2 regions of the Pseudarthrobacter sp. H2 genome follow, and region 1 is predicted to be linked to the other one. Evidence: predicted binding sites of a transcription regulator. Region 1 holds the regulator's gene; the other holds the start of a gene.
The links. Region 1 encodes Rex, which represses fermentation and respiration genes when NADH is low (regulators of the CRP and FNR family bind a similar motif). Its sites were predicted from a motif close to CTTGTGAANNNNTTCACAAG; they were not measured.
Positions count from the first base shown of each region.

Region 2: a site for Rex is predicted at 2,647-2,666, ahead of ACQCSZ_RS06605 (glyceraldehyde-3-phosphate dehydrogenase). Genes of this name have one in related genera too.

Region 1 is NZ_CP189594.1:211,000-215,139, forward strand. Features, by position in the region: gene ACQCSZ_RS01010 (3-deoxy-7-phosphoheptulonate synthase) at 1-50, shown strand, start outside; gene ACQCSZ_RS01015 (helix-turn-helix domain-containing protein) at 211-435, shown strand; gene ACQCSZ_RS01020 (30S ribosomal protein bS22) at 602-700, shown strand; gene ACQCSZ_RS01025 (HAD family hydrolase) at 803-1,621, opposite strand; gene ACQCSZ_RS01030 (glutaredoxin family protein) at 1,762-2,034, shown strand; gene ACQCSZ_RS01035 (redox-sensing transcriptional repressor Rex) at 2,108-2,803, shown strand; gene ACQCSZ_RS01040 (hypothetical protein) at 2,880-3,668, opposite strand; gene ACQCSZ_RS01045 (hypothetical protein) at 3,880-4,140, opposite strand, start outside.
Region 2 is NZ_CP189594.1:1,390,623-1,394,762, reverse strand. Features, by position in the region: partial or broken gene ACQCSZ_RS06615 (HNH endonuclease family protein) at 1-493, opposite strand, end outside; gene ACQCSZ_RS06610 (hypothetical protein) at 594-803, opposite strand; gene ACQCSZ_RS06605 (glyceraldehyde-3-phosphate dehydrogenase) at 937-2,427, opposite strand; RNA gene rnpB (RNase P RNA component class A) at 2,721-3,114, opposite strand; gene ACQCSZ_RS06595 (slipin family protein) at 3,245-4,075, shown strand; gene ACQCSZ_RS06590 (alpha/beta hydrolase) at 4,132-4,140, shown strand, end outside.

The DNA of each region.
Region 1 (4,140 bases):
TGCTGGGTCAGCTGGCAGCCTCGGCCCGCACGCGCCGGACCCGCGGCTGAGTCGACAGCACCGCAGCTGCGGGATTCCTGGGCAAACCTTTCACATTGGCACCACAAGCACCTAGAGTTACTAACAGTGGTTGTTTGATGGCTCAGCATCTGCACACCGCCATGTCATCCAGGTGGGGCTGCCGTTCGCATGAGCAAAGGAATAAAGGAAATGTCTCCGGAGGCCAATTTCTCCAACGCACGCTTTTTGACCGTGGCTGAAGTCGCGGAGGTCATGCGGGTGTCAAAGATGACCGTCTACCGCCTGGTGCATTCGGGAGAGATGCCGGCCGTGCGCTTCGGACGCTCCTACCGGGTACCGGAAAACGCTGTCGAACAGTATCTCAAAGGCGCGGTGGTCGACAGGCACGCCGACGGACGTACGGAAACAGGCTGAACTGTCCGCGGACAGGGCCTGCGGTCGTAGGCCGCCCCGGATAGGCGGTACCCTGTTAAGGAACGTTTTACGTCATCGTAAGAACCTGTCAGTTGTTCAGTCTCAAGCTCAATCCGCGGACGACTCCCAGCAGACAGGTCCTGCATCTAGTTTGTGAGGGACTTTCGTGGGTTCAGTTATTAAGAAGCGTCGCAAGCGTATGGCCAAGAAGAAGCACCGCAAGTTGCTTCGTAAGACGCGCCACCAGCGCCGCAATAAGAAGTAGCAATAGTTCGCACTGCGTGAAATGCCCGTTGCCTTCCCGGCGGCGGGCATTTTCTTTGGCGGGGTGGTCCAGGCGGCCTGACCGCAGAGCGGCGGCCTGGCCTCAGCGGGTGGGGCCGCGGAAGCGGGAGAAGCCCCGCCAGAGGCCGTAGACGACCCCTCCGACGGTGGCCGCCTTCAGGCCCAGGGTGGCCGCGCGCCGTCCGGAGCGGAAATCGTAGACCGGCCAGTTGTTGTCCCGGGCGTGGCGGCGCAGCCTGGAATCCGGGTTGATGGCCACCGGATGCCCCACCATGCCCAGCAGCGGGATGTCATTGTGGGAATCGCTGTAGGCCCAGCACCGGTTAAGGTCCAGGCCCTCGGCTTCGGCAATGTCACGGACGGCAACGGCCTTGGCCGGCCCGTGCAGGATGTCGCCCACGAGCCTGCCGGTGTAGGAACCGTCCACGATCTCGCCCACCGTCCCGAGGGCGCCGGTCAGGCCCAGTCGGGTCGAAATCACGGTGGCCACCTCGATCGGCGTCGCGGTCACGAGCCACACCCTGCGGCCCACCCGCAGATGCTGCTCGGCCAGCGCCTTGGCGCCAGGCCAGATCCGGGATTCAATCATTTCGTCGTAGACTTCCTCGCCGAGCGCCTCGATGTCCTCCACGGTGATGCCGGCGGCAAGGGTGAGGGCGGAATCGCGGACGGCGTGGACATCATCGATGTTTTCCCCGCGCAGCACGAACATGAACTGCTTCCAGGCGAAACCGGCGGCCTGGGGAATGGTGAAGGCCCCGCGCTGGTACATCTTGCGCGCCACGTGGAACAGGCTGGCGCCCTTCATGAGGGTGTTGTCGACGTCGAAGAACGCGGCCTCGCCATGCTGCCAGGCTGCATGCGGCGCCGTGGCCACAGCGGCGTACTTCTCCTCGGGCATGCCTCGAGTCTAGTCATTGCGGGCGTTCCTCCCGTGTCGCACGCGTCATGACGGCCCGCGAAACACCCCGGACCGGCCCGTTTTGCCCCTCCGGCTGCCCTGCGTCGACGCCGGGCGCGCCGCCGGGCTACCGTGGAACCATGCCCACGCCCGCGCCCCGCCCCGACGTCGTCCTGATCACCAAAACCGACTGCCACCTCTGCGCCGAGGCGCGCGCCGCCGTCGGCCGAGTCACGGCGGCTCTGGGGATTGACTGGACGGAGCAATCCGTCGACGACGACGCCGAGTTGCGCGAGCGCTTCGCCGAGGAGATCCCGGTGTTGCTGGTGGACGGAGTCCAGCGGGATTTCTGGAAAATCGACGAAACACGGCTGGCGCGGACCCTGCGGCGGGCCCTCGGCCAGGAGCCCTGACGCGGCCTGCTTTGATGCGTGAACTGCCGGGGATCTAGAGTGGAAGGCACAACGCGACGCAATGGAGCAGATAGTGACTTCGCTGGATTCAACTCCCGAGGCTGTGCCGGCGGGATCCGGGACCGCCGCCAAGCTGATACCACCCGCGGCCGTGGCCCGGCTGACCCTCTACCTGCGCGCCCTGACGACGCTGCGCGCTGAAGGCGTCGACAGGGTTTCCTCCGAATCCCTGGCCGAGGCCTCGGGCGTCAGCTCGTCCACGCTCCGCAAGGACCTCTCCTATGTCGGTTCCTATGGAACCCGCGGCGTGGGCTACGAGGTGCAGTACCTCACCCGGAACATTGCCGCCGCCCTGGGCCTGACCCACGACTGGAAGGTCGCGATTGTCGGTGCCGGCAACCTGGGCAAGGCCCTGGCCAGGTATGGCGGGTTCGAATCCCGGGGCTTCGACATCGTCGCCATCTTCGACGCGGACCAGATGGTGGTGGGCAGCGAAGTGGGGTGGCTGCGGGTCAGCGACGCAGCAGACCTTGAGCCCGTGCTGCAACGGACGGGTGCGAACATGGTGGTCCTGGCGCTGCCTGCCGCGGTGGCCCAAAGCGTGTGCGACCGGGTTATCGCTGCCGGCGTGCGGAGCATCCTCAGCTTCGCACCGGTCATGCTGCAGGTGCCGCCGGGGGTCAACCTCCGCAAGGTGGACATGGCGACCGAGCTGCAGATCTTGGCATACCACGCGCAACGGGCGCAGGACCCGGAGGACGCCGGCTAGTTTCAGCCAGCCCGTCCGGCTCCCGCGCCCTGTAAGCGTGCCTGGGACTACTTCCCCGGAGCTACTTCCTTGGGGGCTACTTCCCGAACGGAGCGCCCGGCTGCCCGTACGGGTTGGCGAACGGCTGCCGCTTCTGGAAGTACGGCGACGCGTCCGGCAGGTAGAGCAGCACGATCGCGGCGATGCCGAGCAGGGCCGAGAGGGTTCCGGGGCCCAGCGGGAAAACGCTGAGGACGGAAAGCGCGGCGAAGACGGTACCCAGGATGCGCGCCCAGTTCTTGCCCTTACGGACGTTAATGGCGACAAGGGCGTAGAGGCCGGCGCCGATCACGGCGACCGCCACAATGGTCCCGATGATGATGCCCTTGATGGAGTTGAAATCTATCTGGGTGCCGCTTGCACGCATCTGCTCCTCGAACTGCTGCCGGAGGGCGGGGGTGTCGATGAGCACGATCGAGAGCAGGACGGAGAGCAGCCACACCGCTCCGGATGCAATGAGCAGCCAGAAGGCAATGTTGACCAGCTTGGGCGCCTCTCCCGGAGCTGCCGGCTGTCCGGGAGGGAACTGGGCATAAGGGGACTGTCCGTAGCCGGAGTTCCCGAACTGCGGGGGCTGCTGGCCGTACTGGGGCACCTGCGGAGCGACCTGGCCGTACTGCGGCGCAGACGGGGGCTGCTGGCCGTACGCGGGAGGCTGGGGTGCCTGCTGGCCGTACTGCGGCGCTGACGGGGGCTGCTGGCCGTACGCGGGAGGCTGGGGTGCCTGCTGGCCGTATTGGGGGCCGCCCTGGCCGTAGCCTGGTGCCGGCGGCTGGCCCGGTTCGGGGCCGTCCGGATTCGAAGGGGGGACTGGCGGGTTGCTCATGGGCGGTCCTTTGCATGTCGATTTCGGCTCTGCATTCCGGGACCAGTGATCCTGCCCTGCCCCCAGCATGGTCAGTTCCACCGTACCGCGGGCCGGCAGTCGCGAGGATCATTCCGGAGAGGTATTCCCGGCCCTTATCTCCGAACGCGGACATGCCGCGGCGGGCAGATGGCCCCGACGCGGACTTTCGGCAAAATGTTGCCGCTGGCGGCTACTGGGCGCGGCCCCGGAGCCCCGCAAACCAGGCCTGCGAGTTGGGCAGCCACATGAGCACCACGGCCGCGAGACTGACGATGAAGCCAGGCCAGCTCCCGCCGCCCCGGCCGTCCGCGACGCTGGCATTGATGATCGCCAGAACCAGGGAAATGCCGGCAACAACCGTCAGGGCAAAGCGTGCCCACTCCCGGCCCTCCTTCATCTTCATGGCCAGGATGACCTGGGCCGCGGCCAGGACGAGCGCCACCAGCACCAG
Region 2 (4,140 bases), 1.2 Mb from region 1:
GAAGACGATTCCGCGGCCGGTGTACGGTTCCCGGAACGTCCCTGCGGCCACCCGGCAGCGCGAACCGTCGGCAAATTCGGCGTCCGACAGGTCCCGGCGGAGGATGTCGTTGCGCGTGTCGCAGCCGTTGCGGTCCACGTCCAGCCAGGCCTGGCCGAACGCGCTGCGATCATAGTTGTCCTGGCCGGCACGGCCCTTGACCGCGAGGGTTTCCAGCGCGGCCGTTGCGGATCCCCGCGGCACCGCACGGACGGGGGCCACGGCCCTCATCCAGCCGGCGGCCAGCACGGGGGCGTCGGCGGGGCCCGTGGCCTCGGGTTCCGCCGCGGCGAACTGGCCGGCGGTGAAGAACCAGCCGAGGCCTTCTGTCCCCATTTGAAGGCTGCTCAACGGTCTGTCTTCCGGCCACGACGACGAATGCCATGGCCAGCAGGGCCCAGGCCTGGCCGGAGCGCCTGCGGGCGCGCCGGAACTCGGTCCAGGTAACGCTCATGAAGCTGTCCGGTGGGCTATTTCCTGCTGCACCCCCAAAGCCTAGGCCAAGGCTGCGACACTGACGGTGTTATCCACACTGTGGGGGACAGCTGGCGGAGCTACTGCTCTCTGGTCACGCGCCCCAGGTCTTCGTTGGCGATGTCCAGCAGCTCCCGCAGCTGGTTGACCCTGGCGTCGTCGATCTCGCCGGCGTCACGCTTGGCGAGGGCATCGTCGAGGAGGCGCTTGGCTTCCTTCGCGTTCCGCCGCGCGACGTCCAGCGCGTGTTCGAGGGTGGTTTCGTGCTCCACAGCCGGGTTCTGTTCCATGGCTCCATTGTGGTTCCCTTTCCCGGCCGATTCCAGAGCATCGGCCGGGAAAGGGTAAATAAGTCCCGGTCAGGGACGTGCGGTGAGGCTGCCGCTACCGGAGCCTGCAGGCCCGGCAATCAGGCGTCGGTAATCAGGCGTCGGCGGCCAGGCCCGCGGCGACCAGGATCGAGGCCGCGTCCTTTGCGGGGAAGGACGGCGGGTTCACGCCGGCTATTTCCTCCATGACGCGGACCACCTGGCAGCTGTAGCCGAACTCGTTGTCGTACCAGACGTACAGCACGAGGTTCTTGTCGCTGGAGATGGTGGCAAGGCCGTCAACGATGCCTGCCCGGCGGGAGCCGACGAAGTCCGTGGAGACAACCTCGGGCGAATCGATGTAATCGATCTGCTTGCGCAGCTCCGAGTGCAGCGACATTTCCCGCAGGTAGTCGTTGACCTCGTCCTTGCTCGTGCCGTTCTCGAGGCTCAGGTTCAGGATGGCCATGGAGACGTCCGGGGTGGGGACGCGGATGGCGTTGCCCGTGAGCTTGCCCTGGAGTTCCGGCAGGGCCTTGGCCACGGCCTTGGCGGCACCCGTCTCGGTGATGACCATGTTCAGGGCGGCCGAGCGTCCGCGGCGTTCACCCTTGTGGAAGTTGTCGATCAGGTTCTGGTCGTTGGTGAAGGAGTGGACCGTCTCCACGTGGCCGTGCACGACGCCGTAGCGGTCGTTGATCGCCTTCAGCACGGGGGTGATGGCGTTGGTGGTGCAGGAGGCCGCGGTGACGATCTTGTCGGAGTCGGTGATCGCACCGTGGTTGATGCCGTGCACGATGTTCTTCAGGTCGCCCTTGCCCGGAGCGGTGAGCAGCACACGGGAGGCGCCCTTGCTCTGCAGGTGCTGGGACAGTCCCTCGGCGTCGCGCCAGCGACCCGTGTTGTCGACGATCAGCGCGTCGTGGATGCCGTAGGCGGTGTAGTCCACGGTGGCGGGGTTGTCCGAGTAGATGACCTGGATCTGGACACCGTTGGCGGTGATGGTGTCGTTCTCGAGGTCCACCTTGATGGTGCCCTCGAAGGGTCCGTGGACGGAGTCGCGGCGCAGCAGGCTGGCGCGCTTGGTCAGGTCGTTGTCCGAGCCGCGCCGGACCACGATGGCGCGGAGCCGCAGGCCGTGGCCGCCGCCGGCCTTTTCGATCAGGAGGCGGGCCAGGAGCCGGCCAATGCGTCCGAAGCCGTACAGGACGACGTCGGTGCCGGTGCGGTCGTCGCCGCCGCGCTTGCCCACGACCTCGGCGAGTTCCTCGCGGAGGAATTCATCCAGCGTGGCGCCGTTGCCTTCCGCCCGGTACTTCTCGGTGAGCCGGGCGACGTCGATGGCTGCCGCGCCCAGTTCCAGCTTCGTCAGGGCCTCAAGGAGAGGTGCGGTCTCTTCGAGGCGCAGCTCTTCGTGGCTCATCCGGCGGGCGAAACGGTGCGCCTTCAGGATGTTCATAGTGGACTTGTTGATCAGGCTACGGCCGTGGATGGAAGTCACCACGTTGTTCTCGCGGTACAACCGGCCGATGAGGGGAATCATGGCCTCGGCGAGCGCCTCACGGCCCATCCACGTATCAAGACAAGAATCTGATGTCTGGCTCACAGAACTACCTTCCTAAAATCCACCACATACGTCCGCGTATGTGGAAGTCGGCCGCCGGAGGGTGTCCGGGAACCTGGCCGCCGGCGGGGATTCGGTCCACCCCGGGCGCCTGCATGAAGTGCAAAGAAAAACCGCCGGCTGCGAACGCAGACCCGGCGGGAGAACTTCTACGTTCACGATCCATTCTAGGGTGGCGCCGCGGTGGCCGGTGCACGGCCCGGCGTGAAATCACTCACATACGCCGTGCGGAGGCCCGGCCGGGTGGAGGCACAGGTGGCGCCGCGGCCGGTGGGTGGATGGGTTGACCGATACGCCGGGTTCTGTGTTCCCGCGCCGTTACCGGCGCGGGAGTAGCGGCCATCCATCTACGAACGCCGTTGCCGGCGCCCTCCAGCGGCCTACCCGGACACTCGGGCGGGCAGCCCTCAAACGTGCCCTGTCTGGCCTTGCTCCGGGTGGGGTTTACCTAGCCTTCCCGGTCACCCGGGAAGCTGGTGGTCTCTTACACCACCGTTTCACCCTTACCTGCCCTGCAGCCTGTGCAAGCACCAACGGCAGGCAGGCGGTCTGTTCTCTGCGGCACTGTCCTGCGGGTTACCCCGAGTGGGCGTTACCCACCACCCTGCCCTGCGGAGCCCGGACGTTCCTCGAGCCACTTGCGTGACGCGCGGCCGCCTGGTCAACCCATCCGCAGTCCATTCTACGGTCCCCGGAGGCGCGCCATCACCGGATCCATTTGGGGTCCCTGGTGGGACAATGGAAGCAGGAACGGGGCAGGACAGTCCCCGGCTTCAGGTTGCACAAGGGAAGTGATCCGGTGGACCTCACCAGCATCGTCGTCCTCATCGTCGTCGTCGTACTGCTGCTGACGCTGGCCCGGATGTCCATCCGGATCGTCCGCCAGTATGAGCAGGGCGTCCTCTTCCGGCTCGGCAGGGTGATCGGGGTGAGGTTGCCCGGGCTGCGCTTCATCATTCCGGTGATCGACAAGCTCCCGCTCGTCAGCCTGCGGATTGTGACCATGCCGATCCAGTCGCAGGGCATCATCACCCAGGACAACGTCAGCGTCGATATTTCCGCCGTGGCGTACTACCGCGTGATCGACGCCGTGAAGTCGGTCGTCGCGATCGAGAACGTGGCGGCGGCCATCAACCAGATCGCCCAGACCACGCTGCGGAAAGTCGTCGGCCGGCACAGCCTGGACCAGACGCTGTCCGAAACCGAGCGCATCAACAGCGACATCCGGGAGATCCTGGATGCCCTCACGCTGGAGTGGGGAGTCCAGGTCACACTGGTGGAGCTCAAAGACATCCAGCTGCCCGAGAGCATGAAGCGCGCCATGGCCCGCCAGGCCGAGGCGGAGCGGGAAAAGCGGGCGAAGATCATCGCCGCCGAAGGCGAGTCCATCGCCGCTGCCGCCCTCGGCGACGCCTCGGACACCATGATGGCCCACCCGCTGGCCCTGCAGCTGCGGAATCTTCAGTCCCTCGTGGAGATCGCGGTGGACAAAAATTCGACGGTCGTCTTCCCTGCACCGCTCATGAGCACCATTGCAGAGCTCGCCGCCTTCCTCGCGCGCGAGACCCAGGCGGCCCGGACGGCCCAGACAGCGGCGTCGGCCTCCGCCACTCCGATCAAGGCCGCGTAGGACGGCGGGTAGGAACTACCCGTGTGCCAGGCGGCCCCGGTGTCTATGATCAGACAATGAAAGGG